3 regions of the Peribacillus sp. TH14 genome follow, and region 2 is predicted to be linked to each of the others. Evidence: riboswitches for the same ligand, from Rfam matches in the RefSeq annotation. Region 2 holds a riboswitch; each other region holds the start of a gene.
The links. A riboswitch is a leader RNA that binds a small molecule or an ion and turns the genes downstream of it on or off. The one in region 2 is predicted to bind S-adenosylmethionine.
Positions count from the first base shown of each region.

Region 1: linked by a shared signal. The riboswitch ahead of JFU50_RS03890 (methionine ABC transporter ATP-binding protein) and the one ahead of JFU50_RS07500 (sugar ABC transporter substrate-binding protein) in region 2 are both predicted to bind S-adenosylmethionine.
Region 3: linked by a shared signal. The riboswitch ahead of JFU50_RS15355 (2-hydroxyacid dehydrogenase) and the one ahead of JFU50_RS07500 (sugar ABC transporter substrate-binding protein) in region 2 are both predicted to bind S-adenosylmethionine.

Region 1 covers NZ_JAEKEK010000001.1:766,174-774,011, reverse strand. Annotated here, with positions in the region: gene fahA (fumarylacetoacetase) at 6-1,298, opposite strand; gene JFU50_RS03915 (hypothetical protein) at 1,295-2,239, opposite strand; gene hppD (4-hydroxyphenylpyruvate dioxygenase) at 2,299-3,420, opposite strand; gene JFU50_RS03905 (DUF1450 domain-containing protein) at 3,662-3,907, shown strand; gene JFU50_RS03900 (MetQ/NlpA family ABC transporter substrate-binding protein) at 4,153-4,974, opposite strand; gene JFU50_RS03895 (methionine ABC transporter permease) at 5,028-5,696, opposite strand; gene JFU50_RS03890 (methionine ABC transporter ATP-binding protein) at 5,683-6,699, opposite strand; SAM riboswitch class I at 6,765-6,871, opposite strand; gene JFU50_RS03885 (MBL fold metallo-hydrolase) at 7,545-7,838, shown strand, end outside.
Region 2 covers NZ_JAEKEK010000001.1:1,529,927-1,537,764, reverse strand. Annotated here, with positions in the region: gene JFU50_RS07510 (hypothetical protein) at 194-367, shown strand; gene JFU50_RS07505 (GTPase domain-containing protein) at 926-3,667, shown strand; SAM riboswitch class I at 3,764-3,869, shown strand; gene JFU50_RS07500 (sugar ABC transporter substrate-binding protein) at 3,986-5,101, shown strand; gene JFU50_RS07495 (sugar ABC transporter ATP-binding protein) at 5,167-6,669, shown strand; gene JFU50_RS07490 (ABC transporter permease) at 6,671-7,678, shown strand.
Region 3 covers NZ_JAEKEK010000001.1:3,161,287-3,169,124, reverse strand. Annotated here, with positions in the region: gene JFU50_RS15385 (collagenase) at 1-301, opposite strand, end outside; gene JFU50_RS15380 (YvrJ family protein) at 930-1,091, opposite strand; gene JFU50_RS15375 (DUF2922 domain-containing protein) at 1,181-1,399, opposite strand; gene JFU50_RS15370 (DUF1659 domain-containing protein) at 1,443-1,661, opposite strand; gene JFU50_RS15365 (MFS transporter) at 1,851-3,095, opposite strand; gene JFU50_RS15360 (FGGY-family carbohydrate kinase) at 3,085-4,575, opposite strand; gene JFU50_RS15355 (2-hydroxyacid dehydrogenase) at 4,594-5,595, opposite strand; SAM riboswitch class I at 5,739-5,829, opposite strand; gene JFU50_RS15350 (molybdopterin oxidoreductase family protein) at 5,988-7,838, shown strand, end outside.

The DNA of each region.
Region 1 (7,838 bases), 760 kb from region 2:
AGGTGCTACTTCTTCACGTTTTGCGTACCTAAAATCTTTGCCTCTGAAAGGGCCGGCAAAACTTGACCGCTTACTTCACCAAAACCAATTCGATACCCATCTCCTTGGCACCAGCCACTGATAGTTAACTTGTCTCCATCTTCAATCCAGCTTCGTTTACCGCCGCTGTTAAGTTTAAGCGGTTCTGTGCCACGCCATGAAAGTTCAAGCAGGCTGCCACGTTCTTCACGGTTAGGACCGCTGATAGTACCAGATGCATGCATGTCACCAGGGCGTAGATTACATCCAGTAATGGTATGGTGAGCCACCTGTTGAGCAATCGACCAATACAGATAGCTAAAATTTGTATTCGTAATTTTGGTTGATTGTTCTGTGTTTTCTGGTGTCAAATGAACTTCAAGGTTAATATTGAATGCGCCGTCTTTTGTTTGTTGTAAGTATGGAAACGGCTCCGGTTCCTGCTGTGGCCCAGGTGTGCGAAAAGGATCTAATGCTTCTAGCGGCACAACCCAAGGAGAGATTGATGTAGCGAAATTCTTAGAATTAAATGGCCCAAGAGGCTGGTACTCCCATGCTTGAATATCACGTGCACTCCAGTCATTCACGAGAACTAGCCCGAAAACATGATCTTCAGCCTGATTAACTGGAATTGGTTCTCCAGGGCGGTTGCCAGGTCCAATAAACCAACCCATTTCAAGTTCGAAATCAAGCTGAATAGACGGACCAAATACTGGATCTGCATCTTTTGGTTTGCGCTGTCCCGAAGGGCGCCGCACCTTTGTACCACTTGGAACGATAGAACTGGACCGTCCATGATATCCGATCGGCAAGTGTGTCCAGTTTGGCATGAGTGCATTATCTTTTCCTCTGAACATAGTCCCCACATTGGTCGCGTGCTCTCTTGAGGCATAGAAGTCTGTATAGTCTCCTATCTTTGCAGGAAGTAGCATCTCTACATCTTTCAATGGGTGGAAAGCTTTTAAACGAAGTTCTTCATCATCACGTAAATCAGGCGTGTTCGCATCCAAAAGGTATTGTAATTTCTTACGTACAGAAGTCCAGGCGGGACGGCCGAGTTCCATAAATAGATTGAGTGAAGAAGCGGAAAAGACATTCTTTTCTTCTGCACCGGTCCCTTTTAACAGCCCGGCATCGTCAATTACAGATAAATCAAGAACATATTCACCAATAGCTGTACCGGCACGCGGGCTTTTGTCTTTGAATTGAAAGATGCCATATGGCAAATTTTGAATCGGAAAATGTGATTCCGGTGTTGTTTCGATAAAAGAATATTTCATCGTGGTGCCTCCCCATTAAAAATAGTCAGTTCACCAAGTTCTTTACGCGGCTCATCAAAGCTACAGCTTCCGTAAGAAGCAGCGAAGACTGTGCGTGCTTTGTTGATTTGAGAAGAACTGACAGATATACTGCGCCAAGAAAGCGTGTCTGGTGTAAACGAAAAGTGTGTTGGATCCTCATCCAACAATATGGTTTCAATGATTTTGCTGTCTATTGAATGGCAGTAGGAAAGAAGGGCTGCTGTAAATACGTTAACAAAGCCATGCATTTTTGTTCCCACTTCATTTCGATACTGGCGGATCGGATGATGCAGACCCGCTGTGAACTTTAAAGTTAGATTTCTTTTTCGGGATTCATGAATAACAATCGCTACTTGTTCGGCAGAAGGAAATAAATCCGATGTAATGCCGCCCATGCGCATTTTAATACCAATACTTTTCAAGGATTTTTGATTGATCAAGCGAATAGTATCCAATGTGTATGGAAGTTGATCAATCGTTCCTGCTATTTCACAATAAATCGGATAACTGGCTGTTTGTTTTTCGAGTTTCTCTAAGAAAGAAGAATCAACTTTTTCTGGAAGCGGAACTTCGATCGCCTCAATGGTACCAGCTGTTTTATATGTTTCTAAAAAAAGGTGAATATCTCCCATAGCCGTTTCAATTTCTAGGGGTTTCGTTAAAATAACAGATAATCGAAGTGGATATTGATCATTAAATTGATCTTTATATGGTTCGAGTTCACTCAGTCGTGAAGCGGGAATAACAAATGGACCAAGCATCCAGCTGTCCGAATCATGGATATATGCATGATAATTTGAAATTGCTTCTGGAAGCGGAAGTGCACTTGGTGGAAACAGGCCTGCATAATCAATAAGTTCGGTCATAAAATGACTGAGCGCTTCCTCTTTCCACATTCCATTTACTTTTGTTAACAACAACCTCACACCTCCTATAATAGGAGGCCATACTGGGTATTACGCCAGATGGCCGGTTCATATTAAATATTTCCACGAAGTTCCTGTTCGCGTTCAATCGATTCAAACAATGCTTTAAAGTTTCCATCGCCAAAACCAAGTGCACCTTTACGCTGAATGACTTCGATAAACATAGTTGGACGGTCAACTAATGGTTTTGTGAAAATTTGGAGCAAGTACCCTTCATCATCACGGTCGACAAGGATATTAAGTTCTTGAAGTCGTTTCACATCTTCATCTATATCTCCTACACGATTGGCGAGGTCTGCGTAATAAGTGTCAGGAGTCTTTAAAAACTCAACACCATTTTCTTTTAGTGTGGCCACTGTGGTGATGATATCGTTTGTTAAAAGGGCAAGATGCTGAACACCTTGACCATTATAGTAATCTAGGAATTCTTGAATTTGAGATTTGCGTTTTCCTACAGCCGGTTCATTTATCGGGAACTTAATGCGTCCTGTCCCATTCATCATAACTTTTGACATTAGGGCTGAGTACTCGGTCGAAATGTTTTCATCATCAAAATGTTTCAGAACAGTAAAACCGAATACTTTTTCATAATAATTTGTCCATTCATCCATTACTTCCACATTACCAACAAGGTGGTCAATACCGATTAAGCCTGAAGGTTGAGCTCCAAAGTTGTCCTCACGAGCTTTAAAACCTGGCAGAAATCCACCTTTATAATCGATTGGCTCAACAAGCGTGTGAATCGTATCCCCATATGTGCCTAAGATTGCTTTTCTTACTTTGCCATTTTCATCTTCTTCCACCCATGGTTCTCGAAGAGCGATGCCACCGCGTTCAATAGCACCCGCATATGTTTTTTCTAGGTCTTTTACGAGAAGGGAGATATCTTTTACTCCTTCGCCATGAGTTTTAATAAACTCAGCCACATCTGTGCTGTCTGATAGAGTTCCTGTTAAAATCAATCGGATGGTGCCCTGTGCCATAACGTAAGATACACGGTCACGGGAGCCTGTTTCTAGTCCTTTATATGCTATAAGCTTGAATCCGAAAGCGTTTGCGTAATAATAAGCAGCCTGCTTTGCGTTCCCAGTATAGATTTCTACGTAATGGACACTCTTAACCGGAAACAATTCCTCTTTCTTTGCTTTAGAAGATCCAACTGTTTTTTTAGTCATATTTACCGCTCCTTAATCGTTTTTTTTACATAAAAAAGCTGAATTTTCTTAATTTTCCGCCTGTGATAGTTCACATCATAATACATAAAAATTCACCACGCAAATATGTGTTTTACCGCGGTTGACCATCATGGTAGCAACATTTTAACGCGATAAAACATTTTTGCGTTTAGGTGTACTCTTGCACATTTTTTGTATATCTACTTAAAATGTTAGCAACTAAATAAAAGGGGAATTAGATATGAAAATTAGTGTAAAGTTCTGCCCTAGTAACTTCGAAGATGAGTTGGAAACTATTAAAGATAAATTAATGGAGTGTAGCGGTCTAGAGGTTATTGAGGATAGATGCTTGTTGTATTGCGGACAATGTTTAATGCAGCCGTTTGCAGTTGTAAATGGTGTAAACATTGTCGCAAACGATCCAGTTGAACTTCTCGAAAAAATTGAACAATATGTAGCTAGGCTTAAACAAGGAGACACTGTGTGAACAACGAGAAAATGAAATTAGTAATAATTGATTATCGCTTTTATTGACAACTATATCATTATATTGTGTCTTCCCCGAGAAACATGCGAACCTTCAGAGAGCATCCATCTATGATAAAATATATGTAAAACCCTACTACAAATGCTTATTAATTGCATTGATTGATATCTTCGCATAGTATGACGGAAAAATTCAAGGCCTGTTCCCAAAAAGGGAGCAGGCCTTGAATTTTATGGTTTGGTTTCTTATTTCATCCAATCTGGTTTTCCGAAGCCTGCAAACTTGCTATCGATTACTTCTTCAAACTTGTCTGATTCAACTACTGATTTAATATCCTTAGCAAATTGTGCATCTGCATCTTTTGTATTCACAGCAACAACATTACGATACATATCCGGCATGTTTTCTAAAACAAGGGCATCTTGGAGATCCATTTTTGCTGCAAGAGCGAAGTTACCTGGGACCGCTGATAGGTCAACGCTGTCTGTTGCACGCGGCAATTGAGCCGATTCTAATGGTTTGAATTGAATGTTTTTTGGGTTCTTTGTTACATCTTTTTCCGATATTTTTAAGGGATCGACATCTGGCTTGACTTCAATTAAATCTTCATCTACTAGGACTTTAAGTGCACGTGCAAGGTTAACTGGATCGTTCGGTAGGGCTAGTGATGTACCATCTTTAATGTCTTTCAACGATTTATATTTGTTCGAGTATATACCCATTGGTGCTGTCGGTACAATAACAAGGTCAGAAAGCTCTAAATCATTTTCTTTAGCGAAGTTATCCATATACACTTTGTGCTGGAAAAGGTTGGCGTCGATTGAATTGTTACCAAGTGATTTATTTGGCTGGATATAGTCAGTGAATTCAACGATTTCTATTTTGTAGCCAAGATCTTCTAGGCCTGGCTTGATGGCCTCTTTTACCATATCCGCGTAAGGACCGGTAGTTGCTCCGATTTTCAATTCTTTTTTGTCTTCAGTTTTTGGGGAAGCATTATCGCTTCCGCAAGCTGCCAAGCCAAGGGCTAGTGCGCAAACAGATAATAAAGAAGCTATTTTTTTCATTGGAAATTCCTCCTGTAATATGTTGTATTAAATCATTGTTAAAATGACTGATTCTATCGTTTATTTACTAAGTATGAGGCCTTGTCACCAACCATTTGAATGATTTGTACAAGGCAGATTAACACGACGATTGTCGTGATCATGACTGTGTTGTCATAACGGTAATAGCCGTACCGAATGGCCAGGTCACCAATTCCGCCCCCACCGATTGTCCCAGCCATCGCTGAGTAACCGATAAGTGAAATGGTCGTTAACGTCAACCCTTGAATGATTCCCGGTTTTGCCTCAGGAAGAAGTACATCCTTAATGATCATCCATGGAGTGGCACCTACAGCAATTGCAGCTTCAATCACACCTTTATCTATTTCGCGTAATGCCGATTCAACGATTCTTGCAAAAAAAGGTATCGCGGATACAGATAGGGAAACAGAAGCCGCTCTTGGCCCTATCGTTGATCCAGTAAGCAAATCCGTTAAAGGAAGGAGGGCGACTAAGAGAATGATAAACGGGATTGAACGGACAATATTGACAGCGAAACCGAGAGATCGATTCACGACGTTATTTTCAAAGATTAAATTCTTGGTCGTTGTAAACAGCAATACTCCAAGTGGCAAACCAATTAGAAGGGCTACCGCAAGGGAGATTCCAACCATATAGATTGTTTCGAGAAAGGCTTTATTAAGGTCAGGTAAAATATTGACGACGGAATCAAACAGTGACATGTTTCAACACCTCCACAGAACTGGTCCGATTTGTTATATATTCCAGTGCCGATTGAACTTCAGCAGCCTCACCAATTAATTCAATGATTAAGATTCCTAATGGAACATCCTGAATATATTCAATTTTGCCGTGCAAGATATTTCCCTTTACTGAATACTTTTGTAGAGCATCGGAAAGAATCGATTCACCGGCGGTGGGCCCTTCAAATTGAATTTGAATAATCGTTCCTTTGCTTTCCTCAATTAAGTGTGAGGGAAGCTCAAAATCCAATACACTGCTGATGAATTGCTTCGTCAACTGCTGCTTTGGTTGTGAAAATATCTCATAAACAGATCCTTCTTCGATAATCCTGCCATCCTGCATGACAGCGACTCGATGGCATAGTTCTTTGACTACTTCCATTTCATGGGTAATCAATACTATAGTGATACCAAGTTCCCGACTAATCTTTTTTAATAACTGTAAAATCGCTTTTGTTGTTGTTGGATCAAGGGCAGAAGTCGCTTCATCACATAATAGTACAGTAGGGTTATTGGCTAAGGCTCGCGCTATGCCGACCCGTTGCTTTTGACCTCCGCTGAGCTGGGCCGGATAGACATCCTTTTTATCACTAAGCCCAACTATGTCCAGCAGTTCTAGAACGCGACTTTTGATGACACCCTTTGATTTGTGTGCGGCTTTCAAGGCGAAAGCAACATTTTCAAAAACGGTTTTGGAACTGACTAAGGAAAAGTGCTGAAATATCATACCGATTTTTTGTCGTTGTTTTCGAAGCTCTTTGCCTGATAAAGACGTTAAGTCAATCCCGTCAATAATGATTTTTCCTTTTGTCGGACGTTCAAGCAAATTTAAGCAGCGTATTAATGAGCTTTTTCCGGCTCCGCTGTAGCCAACAATCCCATAAACTTCACCAGTCTGAATTGTCAAAGATACGTTATCCACTCCGACAACTCGGGTATTTTTCGATATGTATTCCTTTCGGACTGATCGGATTTCAATCATGAGCCTTCCCCCTTAAACATAAAAAACTGCCTCTATCATTCAGAAAGAGGCAGCGAAATTATTTCGTCTTATCTTTCAGAATGTAATCATTCTGCAGGAAGTAGCACCGTTCCCGATTGGGGCGGTTGCCGGACATCACAGGGCCTGTTCCCTCAGTCACTCTTGATAAGTAAATTATTATTTTGGAATATTACAAGTTTTCTAATATAATCTATATTATTTGTAAATTCACATATTGTCAATCGTTTCTGTAATTTTAGAATAACTTTCTGGTGATTTAATTAATTTTTTTATGGTAAATCTAGAATTGGATAATCATACCTTTTGGAATCGGGGTATTGTCACCATTGATCGTTAATGGTCGGAAAGCCATACTTTTTTATGATATTTGTAAGATAGGCTTCGTTCTTTTTAGCAGCTTGTCGATTTTTTTTAATAATTACGTGAAGTTTTTGTCAGGAAAGTATTGTTTCAAAGTCTGTATCATGAATGCTTTAGCTTTTTTATCAACCAAGGTAATATTGACAGTTATTCAGCGTTAATGATTAGCCGTGAATTTTTTTATCGTCCAAACTTAAATAGGGAGTACCCTTTATTAACAACTTCCTTTTAACCGAAGCCAGATTTTTGCTGTTTCTTTTCTTAGTTGCATAATAGAATACCTTAAATCAATGACTATGGTTTCAAACAGTGCCTTGATTCTACCGGAAAATATACAATGGGTCTTTGCTAGGAAAAATACTATTTGCTTGTCAAAAGTATGGGGGGATATTACATTTATTGTAATGAACAAGGGGGAAATAGGATATTAAACTATTTTTATACAATTGATGAGGAGGGAAGCCATGCTAGAGATTAAGACGATAAATGATGTGGTTTGTGTACAAGGGACCCCTGAAGGAATAAAGTCGGGGATGAGTGTATATGTTTTTTTAATAGACGGCCTCTTGATTGATACGGGAGCCCAAATTTTATTGGAAGAACTTATCCCTTTCTATGAATCAGCCGACTTCGATTTAGTGGCGCTAACGCATTATCATGAGGACCATACTGGCGGTGCTTCCTGGATACAGGAACATAGAAAAGTTCCAATTTATATTCATCCGATGTCGATTGATGTATGTGCGAAGGATGCTGAA
Region 2 (7,838 bases):
ATTAAGTCAACATAATTTGACAGTACAAATCATTCAATTTTTATTATTCAAGAGCAGGAGATTAGTCCCCTATAATCGATCCTTCCTTTATTTGGAGATACTATTTGTGAAAAGAATCGGATATAACTCCCTATTATCTTTCTAACCGCATCTATATTATAATAGAAGACAGAACACTAAAGGAGACAACATTATGTCTGAAAATAAAAAGTTAAGCCTGGCGGATGCAGTCAAACAAAAATTGGCACAAAAGCAAGCGGGCTCAAGTCAAGATAAACTGGAAACCGGCGTTGTGAAAAAAACGAAACAGCTAAAAAGCCAGTTAACTAAAAAGCCAAATAATCAACGTAAGCGTACAGGGGTATAATCCCAATTTGTCAAAGGACAATTACTGTTCGGTGCTTATCAGAGAGCAGTTACCTTTCATGAATAAAGGTACTGCTTTTTTTATATGAACTTTCAAATAGAAATTTATTATTATTAGGGAGAAGATTGTACTTTCGCTTTTAGGAAGTATTCAAGTGAAAAATATTTTTGTTTTCACCACTTATAGGTAGTTTACGGGCGGGATTTCTGGTAATTTAATGGTATAAGAATTGTTCCCTCCTACCTTTTCGGATATTGGTAAAACTAAATAAAACATATTTTTACAAAAGTGGAAATCACTTCTCAAGTCTTATATTAAATTCATTACAATTCTATTTGTTTCTGTTTTAAAATTGTAAGAGTCATGAAATGTTGTTACCATATTGTTTTGTTAAAATAATATTTTAAAGGTTTATAAATAATTTTCTTAACTAAAGGAACCTATAAATCTCTTTTCATAGACAAAGTCTTGAGAAAAGTTATTATTCGATTTTCATAAAGACTCCATATCGATGATTATCCTTTAATTGAAAATATGAAATATATCGGGGGAATAAAGATGGATGAACGACTGATTGGAAAAAAATACTATGAAACAATGATTGAGGATACACGCAAGCACCCAATTCAAACATTAGGTGAAATGTTTCTCGTGGAACAAAAAAAGGAAAGAGCGGATTTGACTGCAGTTCGGTTTGCTCAAGGAGAAGTATACTTCCAGCATCATGACTATGAAGCAGCCATTTTTAAGTGGGAAAACATAGAAGGTGAACTTGGTTCATGGGCGAAAAAGAATATTGCTGATGCTTATTTTGAACTAGAGATGTATTCGACCGCTGAGGATATATATAAATCCGTCAGTACGGATGAAGCGGTATTGAAAACGGAAGTCCTTCTACAGCTGTTCTCTCTTTACATAGTAGAATCAAGAAATGATTTGGCATCTAAAGTTGTTAAGGAAGCAGTCGATTTTCAACCTGATTACCCAAATGTCACCGCAATTGCACGCTCCTTTTTTGAAGAACAAAAGGATTGGAACAGTGCTGTAGTTTTAGCCGCGAATGAAAGTATCCGTACGGAATCAATGATTTGGTTTGATGTGCTGAAAACGTATATCCAGCAAGGTGTTGCTCAATCGATGGCTCCGGATTATTTCTCAAATGTTCTCGAGGCGTTATACAACCTTGATCAGGATCGCTTTGAAAAAATGACGGTTGCACTTTGGAAAAATTATAAATATACAGATTCCTACTTTGAATGGCTTAGAGTCATTAATAATTTGATAGATGGCATCGAATTACATCCAGGTGATGTATGGGATGAGCTTTCTGTCTATTACCGGGATGCTTATGCCGGTTTGCTTGAAGGAACACACTTAATCAAAGATTTGAGTCCTGTTGTGCCGAGATTGTTGGAAAATTGGTTGAAAATCGCGGATGGAGAGCTTTCGTTATTTGCAGCGGCTTCCGTTCTGTCATGGAATGAAATTTTCCCTGATACAATTAATGCACTGGTTGTTCAGGATGCAGAAAGTCTGTTAGCAAAATCGCCTAAATTGGGAGGCGGATTGGAAGCGGGCGAAAAACTGTTCAATTCCATTATTCAGTGGGCTGAAGAGAATAACTTAACAGTTGGCAATAAACTGAAATGGATGGTAGACGGACTTAAGGATACCGAAAATTTCAATCTTCTTCTTGTCGGAAGCACAGGCAATGGCAAAACATCCTTTATTCAGTCGCTTGCTGGAGAGAGTATTGCTGCCGAGGACCATTCGTCCCTTGTCAGTGTCAAAGATGGAGATAATCTGGAAATCTATGAAATTACAGATACAGATCACAAAGTCGTTGGTGAGTTAACTGAATTGGATGAAACACGCCGTCAGCGCGGAACCATTGTCGACGTGACCCTTATTAGTGACTACCTAAAAAATAATCGCCTGCGTTTACTTGATACACCAGGGTTCAATGGGGAAAAAAGTGTAGACTCTGATTTCCAAGGGTATTTACAGGGCAGCGATGGATTGATGTTTGTTCTCGATGCACGAGCGCCTTTCACCGGTAGTGAACGAGATTTGTTATTGGAAATTCAAATGATGGCACCGAAACTTCCGATTCATTTCTTACTAAATAAGATGGATACGATTTACAGTGACCAAGTGGCAGTCCGGATGGAAGATGAAACATGGGATAAAGTGAATGCGTATTTCCCGAACGCAAAAGTATTTGCGTTCTCCAAACTTTATGACAGCAAACAGCAGTTACAGGACCTTTCATCCTTCCTTGATTCGAATTATCAAGCTGATAATTGGAAGGAAAGAAGATCTGAGAAGATTCTTGCATTCATTCGCAAAACGTTATCTTACCTGCTAGAAAAACGGGCAGCTAATGAGCGGAAATGCGAGCACTCAATTTCTTGGAATGAGCAGATGGAAGTCAAATTGAATGGAGCCGTCAATCAACTGGCAGATTTGGAAAAAGAAAAAAGTGAAAATATCATAAGGTCGTATCGTTCAATTAAAGAAGAAGTGAAAAAACAGCTTTCTTCAAGAATCCCTGAATTACTAAGAGAATGTTCTAAATCATTAACGGAAAGTAGCGATTTCAGCCAAGTTCATATACAGTTGAACGATGAAATGAATGAGCAGATTCAGGCATATATTTCAGACAAGATTATGCCGCAATATTACCGTTCTCTTCAAGACTGGATTGCTACATCTCAGTTGGAATTTACACAAATTCAACAGTTTATGGATGAGATGAGCACAGGGTTCAATGAATTGTACAAAGAAGAGCGAATTACACTTGCGGGAGACTTTAGAGTTTTGGATGATTGGCGCCGTGATGCGGATCGGATGACAAGCAGTATCCGCATTGAAGACGTTAATATTTTACTACGCCGGACCCCATCGCAATTGCTGCTTAAAGGGGCAGGGAAGTTGTTTGGAGCGATTCCGCAAAATAAAGCTAATATGTACAACCGGTATAAGAAGTACCTAGAAAGTGAAGACTACCAGGATGTTGCAGAGATGATCAGTGACCGTTTCCTTACACAATTCGGATTGTTTGAAAAATCTTTGGATAGAGATATCTCACTTTTCTATCGCAGTTCATTTGCCTTACTTCAAAAAACGATAGAACAAACACAGACTGAAATCAAAGATCATCAGGCAGCACTGGAGCATATGAGAGAAAATCCGGAAGTATACCGTGACCCGATTACTCTATTTGAAGTGAAACTACGTCAGTTAGAAAGACTTGAAAAGATCGAGAAAAAGCGTCTGGCTAAGCTACAAAGAAAATAAGTGTAATAAGAAACATTTTAAATATTCAAAAATCTATTGACTTTACGACTATATCCCTATAAAGTGGTAATTACGAAAAACGTAACACATTATATTCTCTTATCAAGAGTGGCGGAGGGACTGGCCCTAAGATGCCCAGCAACCGTTCCATTAGGAATTGGTGCTAAATCCTGCAAAACAGAAATGTTTTGACAGATAAGAGAGGGACAAGTCTGCAAATCAGCTGATTAAACCTCTCTATTCTAGAGAGGTTTTTATTTTGGGATTTACACCAACCTAATTGATAAGATTAATGAGTGAAAAGAAGGGGGAACTAAAATGAGGAAGTCAATTTTTAAAAGGGTTTTCGTTTCGGTCATAGCTTCGGCTTTGCTTTTAACGGGCTGCTCTTCAGGACAAAGTTCAACAGAATCAAAGAAGGATGAAAAAGTATCTTTTAAAAATGTTCCAGAACGATTTGCAAAAGGGGAAGGTGCCAAAATCAAAGTCATTCGTAAGATTGGCGGAGATGATCATACGGCTCAATATTTAGCTGGAGCGAAGGAAGAAGGAGAAGCATTAGGTTTTCAAGTGGATACGTATACAGCAAATGGCGATACGGCTAAATTCCATGATGCAATCGCCCAGGCTTTACAAGAAGATTATGACGGCTATATTATCTCCCATGGTGATGATGCAGCAACAGTGAATGACGTTCAAAAGTTGGTTGATGCAGGAAAGAGCGTTGTTACATTCGACTCTATTAGCGACTTATCTAAAATTGACGGTGTGACCTTAACTTCACAGGATGATGAAGCATTGGCAACTCTGGCTTTTGATAAATTGATAGAAGAACAAAAAGGTGAAGCAGCGATCGCATACCTTTGGGTAGATGGTTTCCCACCAATGGTGAGAAGAAATGCGGTGTATCAGGGAAAATTAAAAGAAAATCCTGGGATTAAAGAAGTCGAAAGATTCGGAGTAGCATCTGCAGATACTTCGGTTCAGACACAAAATGCGGTAGCCGCAATGTTGAATAAATATCCCAAAGGCAAACTAGATGCGATTTTCGCAACATGGGATGCATTCGCAATTGGAGCGGCTCGTGCGATTAAAGAAGCTGGCCGCGATGAAGTGAAGATATACGGAATCGACGTATCTAATGCTGATCTTCAAGAGATTCAAGCGAAAGGCAGCTCTTGGTCTTACACGGCAGCTGTCGATCCGAAATTGATTGGTGCAGTGAATATGAGGATTTTGGCAAAAAAATTAGCGGGTGAAGAAACACCGCAAACATATGACTTAGAAGCTTCACTTATTTCACAAGAGCAGATTCAAGCTTCAAAAGAAGCGGTCAACATGGCCAACTTGTCCGGTATTGTCGAAGGATGGGGAGTATCAACGGAATTTGAAGAAGAATGGATGAAAGTATTGAAAGATCATTATAAAAAGTAAAAAACAGAGTCATTAGACACTCTCTTTCTAGTGAAGAGAGTGTCTGTTTAATAGGGGGAATGGGCATGAGCACACAACTAGAAATGAAAAAGATATCGATTGGATTTCCGGGAGTAAAGGCGCTTAGTGAAGTTGATTTTTCAGTACAATCAGGGACAGCCCATGCAGTGGTCGGCGCAAACGGAGCAGGGAAATCTACGCTAATGAAGGTCTTATCGGGCGCTCATGCCCATTATACAGGTGAAATTTTTCTGGATGGAAAGAAGCAGGATATCCGTTCACCGAAGGCTGCACAGGAACAAGGTATTCAAATTGTTTATCAGGAAGTAGATACGGCACTCATTCCTTATTTAACTGTTGGGGAAAATGTAATGTTGAATGATACGGTGCAAAACATGGGCAAAAAACAGATGGTCCATTGGAAAGAGTTGCATAGAAAAGCCACTTATATCCTGGCAGAGATGAAAATTGGTGTCTCTTCGAAAAAGCTGGTGAGAGATCTTACCTTGGCTGAAAAACAGATGGTTCTGATTGCAAGAGCAGTCTCGACGGAATGCAAATTCCTGATCCTCGACGAACCAACTGCTCCGTTAAGTTATACGGAGACGTCAGAACTATTTCGAATTGTAAATGAATTAAAGCAAAGAGGCGTTGGCATCATTTTTATTTCCCATCGTCTTCCAGAGATTTTTGAAATTTGTGAAGAAATTACGATTATGAGGAATGGGAAAAGTGTTGCATGTCGAGAAGTAGCGGATATTACCCAAAACGAAGTGGTCGAGGGAATGCTTGGGAAAACAATGGATGAACAGTTCCCTGTTGTAAATGCTGCGATTGGTGAAGTTGTTCTGGAAGTGAAGGGACTGTCAGATGCCGAAAAAGTTAAAAATGTTAGCCTTCATCTAAAAGCAGGAGAGATTGTTGGTTTGGCAGGATTGGTTGGAGCAGGGAAAACAGAGCTGTGTAAAACCCTATTCGGTCATACTGCTATCACAACAGGGGAAGTCGTGATGAATGGTAGAAAGCTTTCATTGAAAACACCGTATCATGCAGTAAAAAGTGGTCTAGCACTTGTACCGGAAGAACGCAGGAAAGAAGGCATTCTTGTTCAGGAATCAGTTGCAACGAACTTGACTGCAGCAAGTGTCGGAAAATTCAGCAAGATATTCAGCTTTGTAGATCGTAAGGCGGAAAAGAAAAAAGCGAAGGAAATTATTACGAGTCTTGGTATTAAAACCCCTTCAGAGGAAGCTAAGGTTGAAAACTTGTCAGGTGGTAATCAACAAAAGGTCGCTATCGGAAAGTGGCTGATTGCTGATGCAGATGTATACATATTTGATGAACCTACAAAAGGCGTCGATGTAGGGGCCAAGAAGGACATATTCGAATTGATTGCCCAACTTGCCAGAAATGGGAAGGCAATTATATATGCATCATCTGAGTTGTCTGAAATCATCGGTATTACTAATCGAACTTATGTGTTATATGGTGGAAAGACAGTCATCGAATTAGAGACAAGCAAAACCAATGAAGAAGAACTACTATTCTACTCAACAGGAGGCAAATAGGATGAGTACACCGATTCCTGTTCTCACACAGACAACAAAAGCGAAGAAAAAAGTAGACTTATTCGACTTTTTCTATAAATACGGCACAATCTTGACGATTATCATTTTGGTTGGGATATTTGCCGTTTCAAATCCATCTTTCATTCAAGCTAATAATCTAATTAACATTCTGCGTTCTATTTCAATCGTGACCATTATTGCGATTGGAATTACGATATCCTTAACTGTGGATGGTTTTGACCTATCCGTTGGTTCTGTAGCATCATTGGCTAATGCGATCGTCATTTCGATGTTTGTTTGGTTTTCGCAGGATACCCTGATTGCCATATTAGCTGCAATCGGTGCGTCGCTTGTAGTAGGAGCATTAAATTCATTCATGATTGTAAAATTGAGAATTCCTGACATGCTTATGACATTAGCGACCATGTTCATCATCCAAGGGATTGCTCTTACCTATACAAAAGGAGCAACGGTTTCACAAAATATGGTCATGCCTGATGGAACGTTCGCTGAAGGACTGATCAGCCCATTTTTCGCTAAGATTGGACAGGTCCCTTGGATTATTCTGATCATGGCAGTCATTGTGATAGCTACCCATATCTTTTTGACTTATACCAAGCACGGTCGTTATATGTACATTATTGGGGGAAATAAGGAAGCTGCCAGACTTTCTGGAATTTCGGTAAATAAATACAAAGTACTGGCCTATCTCCTTTCGGCTCTCTTTGCCGCAATCGGGGGAATTGTCCTTGCTTCCCGTGTCATGACATCCGAAATCAATTCCGGGTCTCCTTACTTAATGGATGCTGTTGCAGCAGCATTTATTGGTTCATCCGTTCTAGGAGCAGGGAAACCGAATGCCTTCGGAACCTTCATCGGTGCAGTCCTGATTGGAATCCTTCAAAACGGACTGATTATGATGTCTGTCCCATACTACGCGATGGACATCGTTAAAGGAACCGTACTTGCCCTAGCGCTAGCGGTTACCTATTATAAGCAAAAACACTAGACTTATGTGTGAATGACACCTTATTTTTCATCGTAAAGTAATCCGCAAAACGTTAAATATACCAGAATCGTTACCTATTGAATGCAACAGTTCTGGTATATTTTTATTTTGGATTATGCATTTCCAAAACTAATACCATCATAATTTTCTTCCTGTAAAA
Region 3 (7,838 bases), 1.6 Mb from region 2:
GTAATTCCTCTAATTCTTCAAATACTATTATATTTATTTTAACATCCATATTAATGGTTCCAAACATACTAGACAATTCTTTATTAAGATTCGTTATCTCATTAATAATTAGATTATTCAATTCATCATTTTCTGAATTGTAAATTTTCACCCCATCTAGCAAATGATATTCTTCCCTTTCTAGTAGTTTTTCCAGATCTAATGTATTATTTCTAGATAAAAAATGATAAACAATTACTAAAGTGCCCAAGACTATTAAACTGATTACAAAACTAATTGCAACGCTTTTAAAAAAATTCATTCAAATGGTTTCCAATTCTTTAAGTTAATAATCCAAATAAAATAATCGTGTTAATTATATTTATTAGAGTTGATTCCATAATTCAAAATAAAGGATGTTCTTGTTGTACACTATAAACTTCTGCCCCTTTACAGCTGGCATTTAAATTTGTCATGGATGAAATAATTATTGTTAGTGCTAAAAATGATGATAGTATTTCTAAAGTAGAATCCTCCTAGGGTGTGTAATCAATTTAATTTTCGAATCAAGCTTCGTTTAATATTTTAAATATTCAGTCTTTGTAAGGCGTGAAAATTATTGAAATACATCTGCCCATATAATCTTTCAAATATGTAATTTGAAAATACTCTTTTTTCATTCTGATTTTTCTGACTTTTTTATACTAACACAACATTTTAATATAATTGTTACATTTTAAAAAAATAATAATATTTTCCCTTTTTAGTAAACAATGTGCAAATAAAACCGATAATATACCGTATATTCTCGTTATTTTTATAAATTAAAATGTTCTCAAGATAATTTTACATATAGTATTTTTACTCGTTAGCTCGATGTGTAGTGGTAAGATCCCTTTTGCAAAAATAAAAAAAGCACTATGAATGATAACATCCATAATGCTCCCTACCTATCCTCTGAACTGACTTTGGAATCCCTCTTGCAAACGACCCGGCAGCTCGACAAGGGTTTCGTTCAATGTATCCAATTTTGTTTCAATCCGATGAAGCAAATAAAGGGTAACAATAATCGGAAATCCGATATCACTGATAAATGGCAGGATTTGATCCACTTTTGTTCACCTCTCTTCTGGTATGGTGAAAAACAGGCTCACCCATTTTCAGGACACGTCCTTCAAAGATGAGCCTGCCTGCTGACAAGTTAGATAAGTTCAACATCCTCGACATTACGCTCGACAAGGCGTGCTCCTTTAATACTGACAAAGTCGCCCGATGATGCAACGAAGGCATTCCCCGCAATCATTTGCTCCATTGCCGATTTGACTGTATTCGCATCAACCGGCTCCTTCGGATTTTCAACGGAAATCGTCGCTGACTTTCCTTCCTCTGTTACGAAAATCATTTCCAATACTCTAGCCATTTTGTATCACCTCCTGTTTTTTCAACCTTTTGCTAAAAGCCGATTAGCCAATCAATGAATTCGTATCCACTCTGGTCACTTCACCCATTGGATAATTCTGCACGCTTGCAATCGCTGTTGCTGCCGAAAACAACTGATCCGCCGTCGCCTCAACCTTGATGTTCGAAAATGACCTACGCTTGAAAACAATAGACCCCTTTTCATTTAATCCCGTCTCAAAATCAATCCTTAACGTACTTGATACTGGAATTTGGTTTGCCATGTCGCTCACCTCCTTTCACACTCTATATAAACTTTTACGAGGTGAAAGTAGCATGGTGGTGAAAGTTTTTTTATTTTCATTTAATGATACGCAGCTGTTATAAATAAAAATAAAGAAGCCACAATCCAATATTGGAATGTAGCTTCTTCCTATTAATAAGAAAAGGTGATTTTAAGTCACCATGTTTCATTATGATGCAAGTGGATCCGTTTCTTTTTTCATTTCATCCTCTTCTGGTAAACGAATGAATTTAACAATCACCGCACTAGCTAGATAAAGGATCGCAAAAATCCATACAACCCCTTCTGCTCCAGCCGAACCGATAAAAGTCATGGCTATAGCAGGTGCAACGAATGAAGACAAACCGGCCGCAAAATTCAAAATAGACATGGCCGCTCCTTTGTCTTCACCTGCAACGGATGGAACCAATGCACCTATAGGTACATAACCAGCTAAACAAGCACCCCATATAAATCCAACAATACTAGTTGCAATGAGGTTTCCATTTGTGATCATTGGTGTGTAATATAATAGAAGGGTAAAAATAGCACAACCGACTCCACCAAACCAGATGATTGTATTTTTCCATCCGAATTTATCTCCAACGAAACCAAAAACCAAATTAAAAATAATGTTTCCTAAGAAGATCGTACCCCATAATTGTAACCAGACAGATGTTTCAATTCCATGTTCAGCCATATGCATGGGTAAGAAAACCGGAAATCCATATGATCCTACACTATTAATAATTCTTACAACACCACCAGCAGCAACTCTTGGATTTGTTTTCAAGATGGTGATGCCCTTTAAGAGCTCATTCACTGCTTCTTTTTTGCTAGATATCTGTTTCTTTTCAAATTTGTCTTTGTTGATGACTATAGCAAAAATCGTACCTAGGCATACCCAGAAAATAGAGGTCCATAATGTGTTGACATAACCTAGGTATTGAATAGCGTAGCTTGAATACCAAGAGCCAAGTACCATCATTCCAGCACAATAAGCTACCCAAAACCAACCGACAGCTGTGCTTAATTTATTTTTAGGTGATCGATAAATGACCCATGTTAAAAAAGAGTAAGCAAATAAAGGATAGCCGAAACCTTTAATAAAATAGGTGATAAGCATAACAGGATAATTCATACTTTCAAAACCAAAAGTGATAAATCCTGCAGTCCCAATAACATAAAACAATAATCCCATAGACATAGACTTCTTTGGTCCAAAAACATCTAAACAAACACCTGAAAACCAAGAAGAAAGAGCTATAGAAATTCCGTATACAGTAAAAATGGCCGCTGACTGCTGAACAGTCAATCCATTGTCAACTAAGAAAGGGCTTAACCAGCCAGCTTCAAGTCCGTCTCCCATCATAAAGAGCATAACACCTAAAAAACCCCAGCTTAAACTTTTAGGTATTCCAATTCTATCTAACATATATATCTCTCTTTTCTATCTTATTTGGATTTAAGCTATATTGGTCTTTGAAAAAGAACTGTTGAGCTTGTTTCCACTCCTCATACTTCCATTCATCGTAACTAGCCTCATTTGTAATCGCTTTGATATCGCCTGATAATACACTGTTTACCCCTAATGTCTTATTGCAGATAACGGCAGATCCGACAACGGATGCCTGATTGAACCCTTGATGAATGCGCACTTCTTTTTGAAGGAGATTAGCTACAAATTTCGTTAACGTTTCACTTTGAAAACCACCTCCACAAGCCCATACATATGGCAAATCGTAAGGAATCACTTCGCATAATTTGTCGAAATGCCATTTGACTGTACAAGCAATTTCCCATAGAGCTGAAGCTACAAAATGAGCACGGGTTAAGTTTTCTTCTAATGGTGTATTAAAAATGAAGCCACCTTTTTTCGTCGCATTTTTCTCATCTGTCAGATACATGCCTAACGTTGATACACAATCAATCGTCGTAAGCTTACTCATTTCCTCTTCCATTAGTTGATAACTCTCATTTGGGTAGAAAATATTTTTTAATTTCTGATAATTAAGCCCAGTTATTCCTGGGTTTGTTTCTAACAGCCATTGATTTTTATTCGTATGGGCATTTGTCCATGCTCTTCGTTTAGAATCCACACTATATTCATCAGTAATATGGCAAATAGGGGTGGTCGTTCCAGATACGATGATGACATCACCTTTTTCGGCAAACGTGCTTGCGATAGCCAGCTGTGTATCACCGCCTCCTACTACGATTAAAACCTTTTCGTCCAATCCCAGCATCTGAGCCATATTCGGTGTAATTTCACCAAGGATCGAACCAGACGATTTTAATTCGGGTAACAAGTCTACCGATATCCCGAATTGTTCACACAACTCCTCTGACCATTCTTGTTTCTGAACATCATATAGCAGTGTTTCGGTCGCTTGTGATGGCTCATAGACGAGCACGTCACTTAATTTATAGGCAACCCACTCACTGATGCTTGTAAAGTATTTAATTTTATCCCATAATTGCGGCTGCCTCTTTTGCAGGGCGACCAGCTTTAAAGCTGAAAACAATGCAGAGGGTAATCTACCTGCCCTTTCATAAATAAAAGGTTGATTTGAAAACTCCTTTTCCCATTCGCGGCCTCTATTATCAATATTAGGTAACCCGATAAACGAGTGCCCATCCTGATCCTGCAAAACAATTCCTTGCCGTTGACTAGTGGACGTTATTGCCTTGATTGAAATGTGCTGAGCTTTAGCCATCGCCTTTTTTGCTAATTGAATAAGCTGTTTCCAAAGTAATTCAGGTGAAAAGTATCGACTATCAGGATAAAGAGGTTCAATTTCATATTGTATATCCTCTCTCTCAATAGAGACGACTTCACCTGTTGTCTCAACGATAGCCACTCTTGCATTTCCAGTACCGATATCAAATACTAAATAACCTTCTTTTATAGCCATTTTTTTCACTCTTCTTTCTTATGACTTAACTTCTAGATTTTTTCTGTTATATAGAGTTGGAATCTGAAGAGTATGTTGTGTTGTCCACTTTGTTAACGCTTGGTTCATTATTGAGACGTGATGATCCTCAACCTCATAACTTGCGCCGGCAAGATGAGGAGTAGCTAATACATTGGGCAATTTAATTAATTCATAGTCACTTTGTTCAGGCGGCTCTTGATAAAACACATCTAATATCGCCCCCCTAATCTTTTGTGCTTTTAATACTTGTACAAGCGCATCTCTTTCAACCACGACAGCCCTTGACATATTTACAAAGATTGCCTCTTCTTTCATCAGTCCCAAAAAGTGTTCATTGATCATCCCGATCGTTTCCTCTGTTCTAGGGAGGTGTATGGATACCACATCACTTGTCGAAAAAACGTCTTCTAAAGAAGCCCGAACATGATTAGGATTATCACTCTCTACATAAGGGTCATAGTATTTTATCGAACATTGAAAACTTTCAAGAACCGCTGCAATTCGCTGGCCCACGGCCCCAAACCCCACCATTCCAATTGTTTTCCCAAAAATTTCATTTCCTTTAAACTTTAAATAGGCTTGGAGATAGTCTTCATTCCATTTTTCCTCCTTCAACCATTGATTGGAAGGAATGGTATGCCTTAAAAATGTAAGGAGATTACCGACAAATAATTCTGCAACAGCCTGAGCATTACGTGCTGGAGTGAAAAAGACGGGAAGTCCCCTTTTTGTTGCACCTTCCACATCAACATTAGAAGGCATGCCACGACACACACCCACAAATCTCAATTCAGGTACTTCAGCGAATACTTTTTCTGTTACTTGATCTAACTCAGTAATTAACCCCTCCGCCTTAGACTCTTTTAATAAAGAGATCAACTCTACTTCGTTATAGGCCCTTCCATTTTCCTTCCAAGGTTGATAGGTAGCCTTTCCAAATAACTCATTTAATTCCTTGATGCCCGCTTCGTTATATGGTGCTGTTACTAGAATGTTCATTTTTACATCTCTCTCCTTTTGTGTAACGACTTTACATGTCAGTAACTCACTTCTTAAAAATAAAAAAATCTCTTCCCGCTAAGACGGAAAGAGATAATTACTTCATAATATCGTTCTCACAACAATAAAATAAAAGGCCACTCTTTCTATCTTTCAAGCTTCGCTTGCTGGAATTGGCACAATAATGTTGCCGAGGCTTCAAAGGGCCAGTCCCTCCACCTCTCTTGATAGAAATTTTACAATATTATATTGGTTTAACTATTTTTTCAATTAATAGAATATACCAAATATAATGAATTTCAAAACGGAAGTCAATATTTATTTGAACTTTCTAAATATTCTCTCCGTATGATATAATCTATGAATCATTTTTTTCATGAAAGGATACTGACATGCAATCATATAAAGATATAGAAAATGGTGTAGTCCTTTCAGTCTGTTCTCTTGATTGCCCAGACCAATGTGGTTTACTTGTACACAAAGAGGATGGAAAAATCAAGAAAATTAGTGGTGACCCAAATCATCCAGTGACGAAAGGGAATATTTGCAACAAGGTTCGGAATATGGGTGAACGGATTTATGATAGCAAGAGAATTAAGACACCTTTAAAACGCGTGGGAAAAAAAGGTGAGGGGAATTTCGCCATTATTAGTTGGGAAGAAGCGATCGATACGATCACAAATCATTGGAAAAATCTTATTTCAGAGGAAGGGGCACAAACCATTCTTCCTTACAGTTTCTATGGGAATATGGGGAAACTCGCTGCAGAAGGAATGGATCGCCGTTTTTTTAACCGCCTCGGATCAAGTCAACTTGACCGGACCATCTGTTCAGTTGCTGGCTCAACAGGCTACCGCTACACAATGGGGGGGAGCTACGGTACAGACCCAGAAGAGATGACCGAAACTAAGTTATTCATCTTTTGGGGAATCAATGCTGTAAGTACAAATATGCATCAAGTAACAATCGCACAAAAAGCAAAAAAATCAGGAGCTAAAGTCATTGTTATTGACGTTCATAAAAATCAAACCGGACGAATGGCCGATTGGTTCATTCCCATTCTCCCAGGGACTGATGGTGCACTAGCATTAGGAATCATGCATATACTCTATAAAGAAAAGCTAGTGGATCGATCGTTTTTAGAGGAATATACGATTGGCTATGAAGAGCTAGAAGATCATCTTGAGCAATATCAGCCACACATGGTTTCTGACATAACAGGCGTTCCCGTAGAAGACATATACAAATTAGCTAGGATGTATGGGGCGATTTCCCCTTCAATGATTCGGATTGGAAATGGTCTTCAGCATCATGATAATGGCGGGATGAGCACTCGGACGATTGCCTGTTTACCTGCTTTAACAGGACAGTGGCTAGTAAAAGGGGGAGGTGCAGTTAAATCCAATTCAGGATTTCTCTCCTTTAATACCGCAGCTTTACAACGTCCTGATCTCAAAAAAACTAAAACACGTACAATTAATATGAATCAAATAGGGAAAGCATTGCTTGAACCGGACAACCCCATTCGCTCATTGTATGTCTATGGAAGTAACCCGGCTCTTGTTGCACCAGAGGCAAATAGAGTAAGAGAGGGTCTAGCCCGGGAAGATTTATTCACTGTCGTCCATGACTTGTTTATAACGGAGACAGCGAAGTTTGCAGACATTGTATTACCATCTACATCTGCCTTTGAAAATACAGATTTTTATACATCATACTGGCATAATTATATCCACTTACATGAGCCTATCATCGCACCCTATGGAGAAAGTAAATCGAACACAGCGGTATTCAGGCTACTTGCAAAAGCCATGGAATTTGACGAACAAACTCTTAAGGATGACGATGAAGAATTAATGAAACAAGCTCTAAACGATTTATCCAATCCTTATTTATCGGATATAACCTATGAGAAACTAAAAAATGAACGCTACATCAAAGCAAGTAAATTGACCGATTTGTTAAAGAATTTACAAACACCTAGTGGGAAAATCGAATTATATTCCAAAGTTATGGAAGAAGATGGATATCCAGCCCTTCCTACGTATATTCCATTAGTAGAAGAGCAGGATTACCCTCTCCAATTCATACCTGGACCGAACCATAACTTTTTAAACTCTACCTTTTCCAATAATGACAAACACATCACACTTGAAAAAGCACCTAAAATATTTATGAATCAAAAGGATGCAGATAATCGAGGAATAGAAGATGGTACAACTGTCCGTATCTGGAATGATCGT